2 regions of the Endozoicomonas sp. ALB115 genome follow, and region 2 is predicted to be linked to the other one. Evidence: predicted binding sites of a transcription regulator. Region 2 holds the regulator's gene; the other holds the start of a gene.
The links. The regulator LexA, encoded in region 2, represses DNA repair genes until DNA is damaged. The targets are predictions, from matches to a motif close to TACTGTNTANNTANACAGTA.
Positions count from the first base shown of each region.

Region 1 (7,613 bases), on a different contig from region 2:
TGATTACCAGAGGTGCGGACGTCAACGCTCAAACCACTGACGGGAGGACGCCCCTCCACTTTGCAGCCGCTCAAGGCCAGCAGCAAGCAATTGATGCTCTGATTGCCAACGGTGCCAACGTCAACGCTCGAACCGAGGAAGGAGATACGGCCCTAAAAAGGGCCAGCGACAATAAAAAGTTAAGTCTCTCAATGATCAAGAGTTTTGCTAATGCTGGATTTGATGTTAATGCACCGTGTAATTATTTAGGTTCAACAATGCTTGTGTGTGCCGCTGAGGCTTGTGATTGGGGGTTCGTCGACGAATTGATGGCCAAAGGTGCTGATATTAACGCCCCCAGGAATATAAAGACTAAATATACGCCCCTCCACTTTGCAGCCGAGAAAGGCCAGCCGGATGCCATTTATGAACTGATTGCCAGAAAAGCGGACGTCGATGCTCGAACCAAAAACGGGTTTACACCCCTCCACTATGCAGCCGCTCAAGGCCAGCAGGAAGCCATTGTTGCTCTGATTGACAAAGGTGCGGACGTCGATGCTCGAACCAAAAACGGGTTTACGCCCCTCCACTGTGCAGCCGCTCAAGGCCATCAGGAAGCCATTGATGCTCTGATTGACAAAGGTGCAGACGTCAGCGCTCAAACCAAAGACGGGGTTACGCCCCTAAAAAGGGCCAGCGACAATAAAAAGATAAATGTCCCAATGATCAAGAGTTTTGTTAATGCTGGATTTGATGTTAATGCACCATGTAATAATTTAGGTTCAACAGTGCTTGCGTGTGCCGCTGCGGCCTGTGATTGGGAGCTCGTCGACAAATTGGTGGCCAAAGGTACTGATATTAATGCCGGGAATATAAATAATTATACGCCCCTCCACTATGCAGCCGAGAAAGGCCAGCAGAAAGCCATTTATGCTCTGATTGCCAAAGGTGCGTACGTCGACGCTCGAACCAAAAACGGGGCTACGCCCCTCCACTATGCAGCCGGGAAAGGCCAGCTGGAGGCCATTTGTGCTCTGATTGCCGAAGGAGCAGACGTCAGAGCTCGAACCAAAGACGGGTTTACGCCCCTCAAATATGCAACCCAGCAACGTCAGCAGGCAGCCGTTGATGCCCTGATTGCCTGCGCTGCAAAGCTCAAGAAGAGAACCACCGGTGCTCATGTCCGAAAAAAAACAGTAAGACAATGCTAAAAATCACCGCAAAAACAGCAGTAACGCAACCATTTAATGGAAGCCCCTGATAACAGAGGCCTTTTGAGGGGGGGATCAGGAAGTCATATCGTCAAAGAACTTCTTGACGCCATCAAAGAAGGATTGCTTTTTAGGCGACTGGTGACCGGCACCTTCTTTTTTGAAGGTGTCATCCAGCTCCTTGAGCAACTCTTTCTGACGCTCCGTCAGTTTCACTGGAGTCTCAACCACAACCCGGCACATCAGATCTCCGGCACTGCCACCACGGACCGGGACAACACCCTTGCCACGCAGACGGAACAGTTTACCCGTCTGGGTTTCCGCTGGAATCTTCAGCTTCACCCGGCCTTCCAGGGTGGGGACTTCCAGTTCACCGCCCAGTGCGGCATCGACAAATGTGATGGGTACTTCACAGTAGAGGTGTTTGCCGTCACGCTGGAAGATCGGATGATCAGCAACACTGACCTGAACGTACAGGTCTCCGGCTGGTCCACCATTGACACCCGCTTCGCCTTCACCGGCCAGACGGATACGGTCGCCGGTATCAACACCGGGAGGAATCTTGACGGAGAGGGTCTTGTATTCCTGAACGCGGCCTTCACCGTGACAGACGTTACAGGGGTCCTTAATCATCTTGCCTGTGCCGCGACAGTCAGGGCAGGTTTGCTGCACAGAGAAAAAGCCCTGCTGCATACGCACCTGACCAATACCGCCACAGGTGGTACAGCTGACAGGCTGAGTGCCTTTTTTCGCACCGGAGCCATCACACCCGTTACAGCTCACCAGTGTCGGAATACGGATTTTCTTGCTAACGCCGCGAACGGCTTCTTCAAGGCTGAGTTCCAGTTGATAGCGGAGATCGGCACCACGCTGGACGGAACTGCGGCTGCGACCACCGCCAGCACCGAAAATGTCACCAAAGACATCGCCGAAAATATCGCCGAAATTACCACCGGCAAAACCGCCAGCACCGCCCATGCCACCCATGTTCGGGTCGACACCGGCGTGGCCGTACTGATCGTAGGCCGCTTTTTTCTCGCTGTCGGAAAGAATTTCAAAGGCTTCGTTGATTTCCTTGAAGCTATCTTCCGCTGCTTTATCACCCGGGTTACGGTCGGGGTGATATTTCATGGCCATACGACGATAGGCCTTTTTTATGTCCTTGTCTGAAGCGCTCCTTTCTACACCCAGCACTTCGTAGTAGTCGCGTTTTGACATCAGAAAAACCCTGAGCTACCTGCATTCACCAGTCGAGCATGAAAACACAGAGCTAACTGGATTCATGGTCAAGTCTGACAAAGCCATCATTTTGATATATACGACAACGCGGGAATGAATCCCGCGTTGTGACCTTATCATCAGTCATTGATGATCGAGTTGGTCTTACTTCTTGTCATCCTTTACTTCTTCAAATTCAGCGTCAACGGCGTCGTCAGCTGCATCCGCCTTTTGGTCGGCACCGGCATCAGCCTGGGCTTCGCCCTGCTGCTGAGCTTCAGCATACATCTTCTGGGCCAGACCGGCAGAGGCTTCAGACAGTGCCTTGGTCTTGGCTTCGATCTCTTCCTTATCGTCACCTTTGACCGCGGCTTCAACGTCTTCGATCGCCTTGGTGATGGCCGCCTTCTCTTCTTCAGTGGCCTTGTCACCGGCTTCTTCCAGCGTCTTGCGGGTTGCGTGCGCCAGACTGTCAGCCTGGTTACGGGCCGCCGCCAGCTCTTCGAACTTCTTGTCGTCTGCTGCGTTGGCTTCAGCATCCTTGACCATTTGATCGATCTCTTCGTCCGACAGACCGGAAGATGCCTTGATCACAATAGACTGTTCTTTGCCAGTTGCCTTGTCTTTTGCCGAAACATTCAAAATACCGTTGGCATCCAGGTCGAAGCTGACTTCGATCTGAGGCATGCCGCGAGGTGCTGGCGGAATGTCTGCCAGGTCGAAACGGCCCAGGGACTTGTTGTGAGTCGCCTGCTTGCGCTCACCTTGCAACACGTGAATGGTGACTGCGCCCTGGTTGTCGTCGGCCGTAGAGAACACCTGGGACTTTTTGGTCGGGATGGTGGTGTTCTTTTCGATCAGTGGCGTCATTACGCCGCCCATGGTTTCGATACCCAGGGTCAGCGGAGTAACGTCCAGCAGCAGAACGTCTTTGACGTCACCGGCCAGAACCGCAGCCTGGATGGAAGCACCCATGGCCACCGCTTCGTCAGGGTTAACGTCCTTGCGAGGCTCTTTACCAAAGAACTCGGCCACTTTCTGCTGAACCAGTGGCATACGGGTCTGACCACCCACCAGGATAACTTCGTCGATGTCAGACAGGTCCAGGTCAGAGTCCTTGACCGCGATGCGGCATGGCTCCAGAGAACGGGCAACCAGGTCTTCTACCAGGGATTCCAGCTTGGCACGGCTGACTTTAACGTTCAGGTGCTTGGGACCGGTGGCATCGGCAGTGATGTAAGGCAGGTTGACGTCTGTCTGCTGAGTAGAAGACAGTTCAATCTTGGCTTTCTCAGCGGCTTCTTTCAGACGCTGCATGGCCAGTGGGTCGCCTTTCAGGTCGATGCCCTGGTCTTTTTTGAATTCGTCGGCAAGGTATTCGATCAGGCGCAGGTCGAAGTCTTCACCACCCAGGAAGGTGTCACCGTTGGTGGCCAGTACTTCAAACTGGTGCTCGCCATCTACGTCAGCGATCTCGATGATGGATACGTCGAAAGTACCGCCACCCAGGTCATAAACGGCGATGGTCTGGTCGCCTTTTTTCTTGTCCATGCCGTAAGCCAGCGCCGCAGCGGTTGGCTCGTTGATGATCCGCTTGACCTCCAGACCCGCGATACGGCCTGCGTCTTTGGTAGCCTGACGCTGGGAATCGTTGAAGTAGGCAGGAACGGTAATAACCGCTTCAGTTACTGACTCGCCCAGATAGTCTTCAGCGGTTTTCTTCATCTTCTTCAGGATTTCGGCAGAGATCTGAGGCGGTGCTTTCTTGTCACTTTTAACCTCAACCCATGCATCGCCGTTGTCCGCTTCGATGATTTTGTACGGAACCATCTTGATGTCTTTTTGAACGACGTCGTCTTTAAAGCGACGGCCGATCAGACGCTTGATGGCGAACAGGGTGTTGTCGGGGTTGGTAACCGCCTGGCGCTTGGCTGGCTGGCCTACCAGAATCTCACCGTCGTCGGTGTAGGCGATGATGGAAGGGGTGGTACGTGCGCCTTCAGCGTTTTCGATGACTTTGGATTTATCGCCGTCCAGGATCGCCACACAGGAGTTGGTGGTACCCAGGTCAATACCAATGATTCTGCCTTTACTCATTTTGAGTCTCTCCATTGCCCATAATCAGGGCGGAAAACTTTGAAATCTTTGTTCGCTGCCCAATGCTTTCAACCGATGTTGAGTCTGGTGAAACAGCGTTTAGGTGGTGATTACCACGATCTTGGTTTGCTATATGGGAGCGGTCTTTGCTTTTTCAAGGGGCTCTTGCAAGATTCTCGATCAGCCTCCCGGAGCCCCTCTTTGGTTAAGCCGCTTTGGAAACCACCACCATGGCCGGACGGATAACACGACCGTGCAGTGTGTAGCCTTTTTGGAAGACATTCATCACGGTGTTGGGTTCCATATCCGGGTTGGGCACCATGGAGATGGCCTGATGGAAGTTCGGGTCGAACGGCTGGCCTTCAGGGTTAACCTGCTCAACACTGAATTTTGCCAGGGCATCCAGCAGCTGCTTGTGGGTCAGGCGCATGCCTTCGAGCATGGTCTCGTGCTGACCTTCACCCTGTTCTGCGCTTTCAATACCTTTTTCCAGGCTCTCAACCACAGGGATCAGTTCGTTGACGAACTTCTCCAGGGCAAATTTGTGGGCTTTTTCAACGTCCTGCTCTGCGCGGCGCTTGGTGTTCATGGCTTCGGCATGAGCGCGCAGCGCCTGGTCTTTAGCCTGGGCTAGCTGCTCTTCGAGTTCTTCGATTCGTCTGGCGCTATCGTCGTTGGCCTGCTCTTCGGCTTGATCTTCTGAATCAGCCGCCTCTTCCAGAATCGGGTCAACGGCTGCCTCAGCGTCAGCAGAAATTTCAGTTTCGTTGGCTTCAGGTTGCTCGGCCTGATCTTCTGCTTTGGTGTTTTCTACAGTCATTCCAACGTTTCTCCGGATGTCAATCCAGCCTGAAATGCTGGCTGGAACGTGTCTTCGTGTTATGGGCCGTAGTGCTTCCGTAGGGCCCCGGCAAAAGTAAATATTAAGTGATAGCCTAATATGGGGTTCATGGCAGCTTATTCAAGGGGAAATTTGCTTTACCAATTCGGGTTTTAAGTTTACTGTATAAATAAACAGTAACCCGATATGCAATTGGGATCGTGAGAGCTGCCATGCTGAACCAAATTTCCATCAGCAACTATGCCATCGTTGACCACCTTAACTTGGACATCAATCCCGGGATGACCGCCATCACCGGGGAAACGGGTGCCGGTAAATCCATTATGCTGGATGCCCTCGGGCTGGCCCTGGGGGGGCGGGCGGGCAGCGACTGTGTGCGTGATGGTGCTGATCGGGCCGATATCCGCGCCTGCTTTGACCTTCAACGCATACCTGCCGCAATAGAGTGGTTGCAGGAGCGAGATTATGACAGTGAGCATGCTGGCGGTTCCGAATCCTCGGCGAACGAATGTATTTTGCGCCGGGTGGTGACCCGTGAAGGTCGCTCCCGGGGCTATATCAATGGTATCCCGGTCACACTGGCCGAGTTGAAGGGGCTGGGGGAGTTGTTAATCGATATTCACAGTCAGCATGCCCACCAATCACTGTTGAAAAAGAGCAATCACGCTGAGCTGCTGGATGAGTTTTCCGGCTCGCTGGCGCTGTCCCGGGAAGTAGCGGATATGGCCGCAGATTACCGCCAGACCTCTGCGCAATTGCATGCTTTATTGTCCGATCAGCAGGACCGGGAAGAGCGGGTTCAACTGCTGAGTTATCAGTTGCATGAGTTGGAGCAGTTAAACCTTCAGCCCGGGGAGGTTGAGCAGTTGGAGCAGGAGCATCGCCAGCAATCCCAGGCCGGTGCAACCTTATCGGCCTGCCATCAGATCACCCGGGTTTGTACCAGTGATGATGGTGATAATTTGCTGCAGCAGCTCTCTTTTTGCCTGCACCGCCTCAGTGAACTGCAGCTTGAGCATGCCGCCATCAATAACTCTCTGGAGATGCTGTCATCCGCGCAGATTCAGGTGGAGGAAGCGGTTGGCGAGCTGAATCATTTTATTGATCACTTTGATGCCGATCCACAAAGGGCCCGGGAAATCGAAGACCGGCTCAGTGCTATTTTTGATCTGGCCCGCAAACACCGTATCCAGCCAGAAGCGTTGCTGGAGAAACAACAACAGATCAGCGAAGAGCTGGAAAAAGTTCAGTGTCATGATGAACAGGTAGCCGACCTGGAACTGTCCCTGGAACAGCAGCAGAAAAAACACAATCAGTTAGCCGAAAAACTGTCTGCCAGACGCAGGGCCGCCGCGCGAAAACTGGAAAAACAGGTGTCTGAACGCATTGCCTTGCTGGGTATGCCCAAAGGTAAGTTCTGTGTCGAGCTAACAGACATTCCTGATCGCACGGTTGCCTCTCAAGGCTTTGAATCCATCGAGTTCCTGGTGACCACCAACCCGGGGCAACCTCCGCGCGCCCTGGCCAAAGTAGCTTCCGGTGGAGAGCTTTCCCGAATCAGTCTGGCCATTCAGGTAATTATTGCGCAAACCGCGTCAACGCCAACGCTGGTGTTTGATGAGGTAGATGTGGGTATTGGCGGCGGCACGGCAGAAATTGTGGGCAGTATGTTGAGAGAAGTGGGTAAAAAAGGGCAGGTGCTGTGTGTTACCCATCAGCCCCAGGTAGCATCCCAGGCCCATCAGCATCTGCACGTCAGTAAGAAAGTCAGTCGTAAGGCGTCTAGCACCCGTATTCTCAAGCTGGATGGTGAACATCGCGTACACGAAATTGCCCGAATGCTGGGAGGTGTTGAACTGACTGCACCAACATTAAGTCATGCCCAGGAGATGCTGTTTCAGGCTCAGGTGCAAGCCGTATAAATGCTTCCGGTGAGATTGCTTTAAATGAATTAAAGCAACCTCACAGGTTTGGATGTGGCGGAGTTAATGAAAATTTTTACCTGGTTTGCCACCTTTTTTGTCTGCTTCATTATCTGATTCTGATTCTGATTCTGATTCTGGTTCTGTCTCTGCATCAGCCTTTGTCTTTGCTTCAGGGTCGAGCTGAACCTCAATATCAATTTCAAAATCACCTTCCACGGGCTCAAGGGCTACGATTGGAAAGGTTGAGTGTCTGAGTTTTTCATATTCGAACCACTCGCAGCAGTAACTATAAGTACCATCCTCCATCGGGTATTCATAGGTAACGCAAAGTACCGGGCCACC
Region 1 covers NZ_JBLYZG010000021.1:59,159-66,771, reverse strand. The annotation lists gene ACO6VE_RS11695 (ankyrin repeat domain-containing protein) at 1-1,190, shown strand, start outside; gene dnaJ (molecular chaperone DnaJ) at 1,266-2,408, opposite strand; gene dnaK (molecular chaperone DnaK) at 2,574-4,505, opposite strand; gene grpE (nucleotide exchange factor GrpE) at 4,711-5,325, opposite strand; gene recN (DNA repair protein RecN) at 5,559-7,268, shown strand; gene ACO6VE_RS11670 (DUF2158 domain-containing protein) at 7,332-7,613, opposite strand, start outside.
Region 1: the regulator LexA is predicted to act here: its motif matches at 5,506-5,525, upstream of recN (DNA repair protein RecN).

Region 2 (7,613 bases):
ATCATAAGGGAGAGGTGTCTACTGAGTTGCAGTACATTGAACGTCTTGAGCAACATGATTCCTGGTTGTCGGCGTTATTAAAAAGTCATCAGGACTGTGCCATGCCTATACAGCGTAAAAGTGTTGAGCGGAATGAAATTCCTCTGTTTAATGCCAATAGTGTGCGGTTTGATCAGTCAGAAGGCTTTCTTTCTGTGCTTGAGTCCTTGAAGGAGCTGGTTACCTATAGTCGGAACTTCAGCCTGGAGTGGTAGGTTTCTGATGTTTTCAGGTTTGTTCATTGCCAGCCATATTCAGCTCTTTAGGGCTGATATCTTGAAAGCCTCTGCTGGCTAATGCACAATGCTTCACCGCTAACCCTAAAATCCCGGTATCACTATTTATGTCAGCGTCGTTTCTTGAAATTGTTGAACTGCCTTCCGGCGAAATCGTTTTGCGTCGCAGTGATGAGGAGAACGCCGAGCCTCTGGTTACCATGTCATTCTCCCGGGAGTTGCTTGACTTTCTCCAGGGAGATCAGGTGGAGGTAGCCAAGGCTATGCTGGATGCCTGCATAGAAGAAGTCGGGCGTAAAACAGAAGCTGACGCTGGAGAATACATCCCTGAAAACCGGGTTCTTCATTAACCGTCATACAGACCCTCCAGTTATCCTCTGTTCCTGATTGCCAGTCCCTGACATCGACCTGAGCGAGCGGCGGTCTCGAGTTCAGAGAGTGTGATGCTATCCATCTGCTCGATCCAGCTGACCACGGTGTGGCTGGTGCCTGAGGCCAGTGCCTTGCGAGTGAGTTTCAGTGGGTCTGCCACTGCGGAAGGGTTGAGAACCTGAAGGCGCTGCCTGCTGATGCCCGATGACTTCAGCCAGTTTATGGTGCTTTTTGCCTGTTCACTGGACAGTATCAGGGTAAGCCAGCGTTGATCCTGATGGTTAGCCAGCTCATACAGAACAGTCTTCAGAAAACGTCCTGATTGCCAGGGCGGGCCTGAGAGAATCAGCTCATCAATAAAGCTGACAGGTTCACTGTCAATGCAGGGAGCGTTACCGTTCTGACTGGATGATGGTGTTAATGCTTGCATGTCAGGTCCTCTACATCAGAGATCGTCAGGGTCTAGTGCTGCTAAGCGCTGTTGCCCATACCGTTCGTCCTGAAGCTTGTCGAAGGACCCATAGGGCCTAAAGGCGGAAACTCCGGACTCTGATAGATCGTGCCAAGCACCCTTCGACTCCGCTCAGGGTGAACGTGGTTTACGGGTAATAACGCTTAGCCGCACTAGTTCCTGATAACCCCCACACTCAGTCCTTCGATAGCAAAGGTATCAACGCTGAGGTCTACTTCGATTGTCTTGAATTCTTTGTTTTCCGGGTGCAGGTAAATTCTGTTTTTAACCTGTTCAAAACGTTTGACCGTTACTTCGTCGTCAATTCTGGCAACGACAATCTGGCCATTGGCTGCGGTTGATGTTTTATGGACAGCCAGAAGGTCCCCGTCAAGAATACCGATATCCTTCATGCTCATCCCTTTTACCCGAAGCATGAAGTCTGCTTTGGGGGAAAAGAAATCAGGGTTGATGGACAGGTGGTCTTCAATATGTTCCTGGGCAAGAATGGGGCTTCCTGCAGCAACCTGTCCTACAATAGGCAGGCCGGAAGATTCAGTGCCGGGGATTCGGATACCTCTTGAGGTTCCGGGGGTGATCTCGATAGCTCCCTTGCGGGCGAGGGCTCTGAGATGTTCTTCTGCTGCATTGGGTGATCGGAACCCGAAGGTCTGTGCGATTTCTGCACGAGTGGGGGGGAAACCGGTCTCTTCTATATGAGATTTGATCAGTTCAAGAATCTCAGTCTGGCGCTTGGTCAATTTATACATGATTAAATCTGTGTTTTTATACAGTACATGTAATTATATACAGTATTTTGCTGACTGCAACCACCCCTGTCTTATTAATCTAACTTGATGTTTCAGTTGGCAAACGTTAGTTTTAAACAAATGTTTACATTGGAGGTTTTACAGACATGTCACAGTCAGCGACAGTAGACAGGATTCTGGACGCTGCCGAGAAGTTATTTGCTGAGCATGGGTTCGCAGAGACCTCGCTGCGTTCAATTACCAGTCAGGCGGGTGTTAACCTGGCCGCTGTTAATTACCACTTCGGCTCCAAAAAATCCCTGATCCAGGCGGTCTTTTCCCGTTTTCTTGATCCTTTTGTCAGCAATCTTTCCGGGGCTCTTGTGCGATATCAGGATAATAATGACGTTCTTGATCTGGAAGAAATACTTCATTTACTGGTGGATCAGATCATGGCGGTTAAACCCCGCAGCCCTGAAGATCTCTCTGTTTGTATGAGGATGATTGGCCTGGCCTACACACAGGGCCAGGGGCATCTGAAGAAATATTTGCGCGACGTCTACGGGGAAGTATTCCAGGCTTATCTGGAGTTGCTGGTAAAAGCGTGTCCTGAGTTGCCATTGAATGACCTGTTCTGGCGCGTCTATTTTATTCTGGGTTCCGCTGTGTTTACCCTTTCAGGAGCGGATGCACTGAGGGCTATTGCGGAAAGCGATTATGGGGTCAGGACTGAACTGGAAGATATCATGAGAAAGATGGTGCCTTTCATGGCGGCAGGTCTAAGATCGCACACCTGACGGATCATTTAACCATACAGAGCTTGATTTACCGATGCATCTTACTGTTCATATTGCCAGTCAGGAGATGGTGCTGCATGAGAAGGACGGCAAGCGCCGTGTTTATTCTGTGTCTACTGCCAGCAAGGGAGTCGGGCAGCAGGAGGGGAGCTGGCAAACACCTCTTGGTCAGCATGTTATCCGGGCGAAAATTGGTGCCGGTCTGCCGACTAATTCAGTATTTGTCGGACGTCGCTTTACCGGTGAGATTTATTCCCCCGGGCTTTGTCAGCAGTACCCTGAAAGAAAGGACTGGATATTAACCAGAATTTTATGGCTCAGTGGCCTGGAGCCCGGATATAACCGGCTGGGTAATGTTGATACCATGCGTCGCTATATCTATATCCACGGTTCGCCGGATACGGCAGTGATGGGTGAACCCGGCTCGCGGGGATGTATCCGAATGCATGGGGAAGATATTATCGATCTGTTTGACCGTGTAGATACCGGTACCAGGATAGATATACAGCTTAGCTGATACCGTTTTTTTTAGAGGATAGAGTCGTGCCAACAGGCCTGAACCGTGGTGTTCTTTTGATTGATCTCGAGGGAGTGCAGCTGACCGCCGAAGAACACCAGCTGCTTTCCCTGCCCGGTGTTGCGGGTATTGTCCTTTTTTCCAGGAACTATCAGAGTCGGGAACAGTTAATTGCCATGGTTCGTTCTGTCCGGAATGTTCGTCGGGATCTGTTAATCTGTGTGGATCAGGAAGGTGGGCGTGTGCAACGCTTCAAGGACGGATTTACCCGTCTACCCCCGGCGCAGGCTTATGGGGCATTTGACCCGGATCAGCAGTATCAGATGGCTTATCAGTCAGGCTGGCTGATGGCCTCTGAGTTGCTGGCCTGCGGGATAGATCTTTGCCTGGGGCCGGTGCTGGATATTGATCATGGTAAAACGTCGATCGTGGGAGATCGGGCTTTTGGGCGTTCGATTGAGCAGGTGAATCACCTGGCCTCATTGTGGATTGATGGGGTTCATGAAGCGGGAATGTCTGTGGTTATCAAGCACTTTCCGGGCCATGGGAATGTGGATGCTGATTCCCATGTGAGCCTTCCCCTGGATGATCGTACTTTTGATGAGATCTGTCAGTCGGACCTGGAGCCTTTCCGGGTAATGATTCAAAAGGGGGTTGAGGCATTAATGTCGGCCCATATCCTGTTTCCCGCTATTGACCGGCATCCGGTGGGTTATTCTTCAGAATGGCTGAAAGGGGTGTTACGCAATCAGCTGTCATTTGAGGGGCTGGTTATCAGCGATTGCCTGTCGATGGAGGGAGCGGCGAAAACCGGCAGTTATCCTGCCAGGGCCAGGGCAGCCCTGGATGCTGGTTGTGATCTCCTGATTATCTGTAATCGTCAGGGGGTTCGGGAGGTACTGGCTGAGATAGACGGCTCGGGTTTACAGGGTGTCGGTCCGGATGGTTTGATGCCTGACTCTTACACTGACTGGGCGTCTCTTGAACAGTCAGAGCGCTACAGGAAGGCGCGTAAAATGCTGGTAGAAGCTTTTGGAACAGGCTGACTTTAATGGTGCCATGGCCATCACCGTCCGGCAATTCAGGGAAACTTTCTTTCTAAGCGGTTGTAGGAATGCTTGAAAGAGGATAGTAAACAAACTGGCTACAATTTATAAAAATAACCAACTGAAATCCCTGAATGATCCCGATTATGAACCCCGAATTTATCTCGTTCTATTCTCATTTGATGATTGCCTTTTTGCTGGCTGCTGCTTCATTTTATGGCATAAAGTGGTTGGCCCATGGTGAGCAAAAGGGGCCGGAACGGGTCTTCTGGTGCCTGGCTATCAACATACTGCACAGACCCTTGCTGACGCTGCCCTGGGTGTTGTTCATTCTCTATTCGGCGCATTACTGGCCGGGGCTTGAGCGGTCGGATGTCAATGAAACCCTGCAACTGATTCAAAAACTCATTCTGACCATCTATCCGGCCTGGTTTATCTGGGAAATCAGCCTGAATATGCCAGAGGTGCTGGATTCCATGGGCGAGCGGTGGCGTGAGCGTTTATCGCCTTCAGTGATTGCCCGTTCAGTGCAGCTGATTATCGTTGTTTCTACATTGTTGAGTCTTGCCCAGGCCTTCGGCTATAGCCTGTCAACCCTTCTGGCCTTTGGTGGTATTGGCGGTATTATTCTGGGTCTTGCTGCCAAGGACTGGCTGGCAAACTTTTTCGGTGGATTAATGCTGATGTTGGATCGTCCTTTTACCGAGGGTGACTGGATTCGCTCTCCGGACCGATCCATTGAAGGGCATATCGAAAAGGTTGGCTGGCGTCTGACAAAAATAAGAACCTTTGATAGACGGCCTATTTATGTTCCAAACTCAATCTTTACCGGCATCGTGGTGGAGAATGCCACTCGAATGAAAAACCGCCGAATGATTGAAAATTTTGCTCTTCGTTACGAGGATATTGGCAAAATACCCCGCATTCTCAGTCGCATAGATGATCTTGTTCAACAGGTTCCCGAGGTTGACAGTCGTGAGCCTCATTATGCCGTTTTCATCCGTTATGATGATTCTGCCCTTTTATGTCAGGTTCGGGTGCATATCACAAGAACGGATCGTGTTGGTTTTTTAAAAGCTCAACAATCTATTTTGCTTCTGATTGCAGCGGTTGTTAACGAGGAAGGGGCGTTATTCGCTTATCCGACTCGAAGGATTCTTTCAGATGGGTCGATAACACAGTAGTTATATTCAATACGATGAAAATTGATAACAAGGCTAATGGATATACTGATTGTTGAAGATGCCCGTGACCAGAGAATGATTTTGTCTGTGGTTCTGAAAAAGCAGGGGTATCGTGTTTTTGAGGCATCAGACGGCTATGAAGCACTGAATGTTCTGGAAAGCCATCCTGATATCCGGATTGTCATCAGCGACTGGATGATGCCCAATATGGATGGTATCGAGCTGTGTGAGGCGATCCGTAACAGTGATTTTGGGTACTATATCTATTTCATGCTGCTAACGGGTAACTCGGATCGTGAGGCCGTGGTGGAAGGAATTAACCGTGGTGCTGATGATTTTATCAATAAGCCAGTGGATTTTGATGAGCTTGGTGCGCGCCTGAATGCCGGCATTCGAATTATCGAATTAAAAGCGGCGCTTGAACATAAAATACATACCATAGAAAAAGACCTGGAGTCGGCGGCAGAAACACAGGCTCGTCTGCTCTCTGAGCCAGCGAAAATTCAGAGTGTGGATTTTAACTGGTATTTCAAACCAAGCCGCATTCTTGGTGGCGATATGTTTGGTTATCAGGCACTTGATGGAGAGACACTGGGCTTCTATCAACTGGATGTAGCCGGACATGGTATTCCTTCAGCACTGTTTTCTTTTTCATTGAACAATACCCTTCGTGAGGACGGGAGTGGATCGCTGGTTAAGGCGTCATTCAGCGAGCCACCTTTTTATCGGATAAAAGAACCCAATGAAGTGCTGGTGAGTCTGAATGAGCAGTTTCAGGCAAAACCTGAGTCGATGCTCTACTTCACCATTGCCTATGGGATAATCAACAGCCGCACCGGTTCTGTTACGTTGTCACAGGCTGGCCATCCATCATCACTGTGGCTGAAAAGCGGTTCAAAATCTGTCGAAAAAATTGCCTGTGGTGGCGTACCGATAGGTATGATGCCGGACATGACCTATAAAAATGTCACTATTGCACTGCAACCTGGTGACCGACTTTTTCTTTACTCCGACGGGGTGACGGAGTGTGAAAACAATGTCGGTGAAATGTTTGGTGAAGACCGGCTGGTAGCTTCTCTGGAAGATGCTTTTGATCACACCCTTGAAGCCATGATCAGCCGGGTTGAGCAGGACATCACTAACTGGACCGGAGCGGATGTTTTTGAGGATGATGTAACTTATCTGGTACTGGAGTGGCAGCCGTAACCAGGCTTGCCTTATTAATTACGCAACGTTTATAACGCAAGGAGAGCGACATGCCATTTGATTCTAAAAATGATGCCGGGCATACCATCGTATCAATCGACGAAACCCGGCTTGATGCATCTTTATCAGAGCCTCTGAGGATTTATCTGTTTGACCAGATCGACAATGGCTCCGATAACCTGGTGATTGATTTATCCCAGGTGCGTTTTATGGACAGCAGTGGTTTGGGGGCATTGGTGGCAGGTCTGAAAAAAATGGGGGGAGCCGGTTCCATGAAGCTGGCCAGTGCCCAGCCTGCGGTTATGGATCTTTTCAGTCTTACCTCTATGGACAAGCTGTTTACCATTCTCCCTACAGTGACCGAGGCCATTAAGGAGAAGTAATCATGACCGACGAAAAGGGGCAGGCTGTCAGGCTTGAGATTGACAGTGAGCTGGCGAATACCACCCTGGTTGCCATGGCTGTCCGGGGCCTTTGTGCCATGACAACACTGTCCCCGGTTGAGGTGAATCGTGTGGAGCTGTGTGTGGTTGAGATTGTGAATAATGCCATCGAGCACGCCTATGGTAATGAAAAGGGGCATAAGGTTGAGGTTGGGGTCAGTCTTTTGCAGGCTTGCTTAATGCTGACCATCAGTGATTGGGGTAAGCCAATGGATCAGGGTAAGCTGGGGAGCAGGGATATGTCAGTGGATCCTGACAATCCTGCGGCGTGGCTGTGCAGCGGTAGAGGGTTGCCGATCGTCCAGAGTTTGATGGATAACGTTGAGTATCAGACTGTTGGGGATAAAAACAGTTTTATCATGAGTAAGCAGATCAGGAGTTAGTACACAGTTTCAATACATTTGATGGGGTCATTTAGGAGCTGTCCTGAAATAATTTACACATTTCTGGGTTTCAAAACTCCGTTCGTCCTGAGCGGAGTCGAAGGACATAAAATCCATACCCTGAATAAAGACTGTGCCAGTCACCCTTCGACTCCGCTCAGGGTGAACGGAGATTGTCCACATGAAGCTT
Region 2 covers NZ_JBLYZG010000052.1:4,652-12,264, forward strand. The annotation lists gene ACO6VE_RS18780 (DUF6586 family protein) at 1-254, shown strand, start outside; gene ACO6VE_RS18785 (hypothetical protein) at 383-625, shown strand; gene ACO6VE_RS18790 (hypothetical protein) at 646-1,077, opposite strand; gene lexA (transcriptional repressor LexA) at 1,272-1,868, opposite strand; gene ACO6VE_RS18800 (TetR/AcrR family transcriptional regulator) at 2,015-2,644, shown strand; gene ACO6VE_RS18805 (L,D-transpeptidase family protein) at 2,679-3,161, shown strand; gene nagZ (beta-N-acetylhexosaminidase) at 3,188-4,207, shown strand; gene ACO6VE_RS18815 (mechanosensitive ion channel family protein) at 4,354-5,391, shown strand; gene ACO6VE_RS18820 (PP2C family protein-serine/threonine phosphatase) at 5,428-6,597, shown strand; gene ACO6VE_RS18825 (STAS domain-containing protein) at 6,648-6,980, shown strand; gene ACO6VE_RS18830 (ATP-binding protein) at 6,983-7,423, shown strand.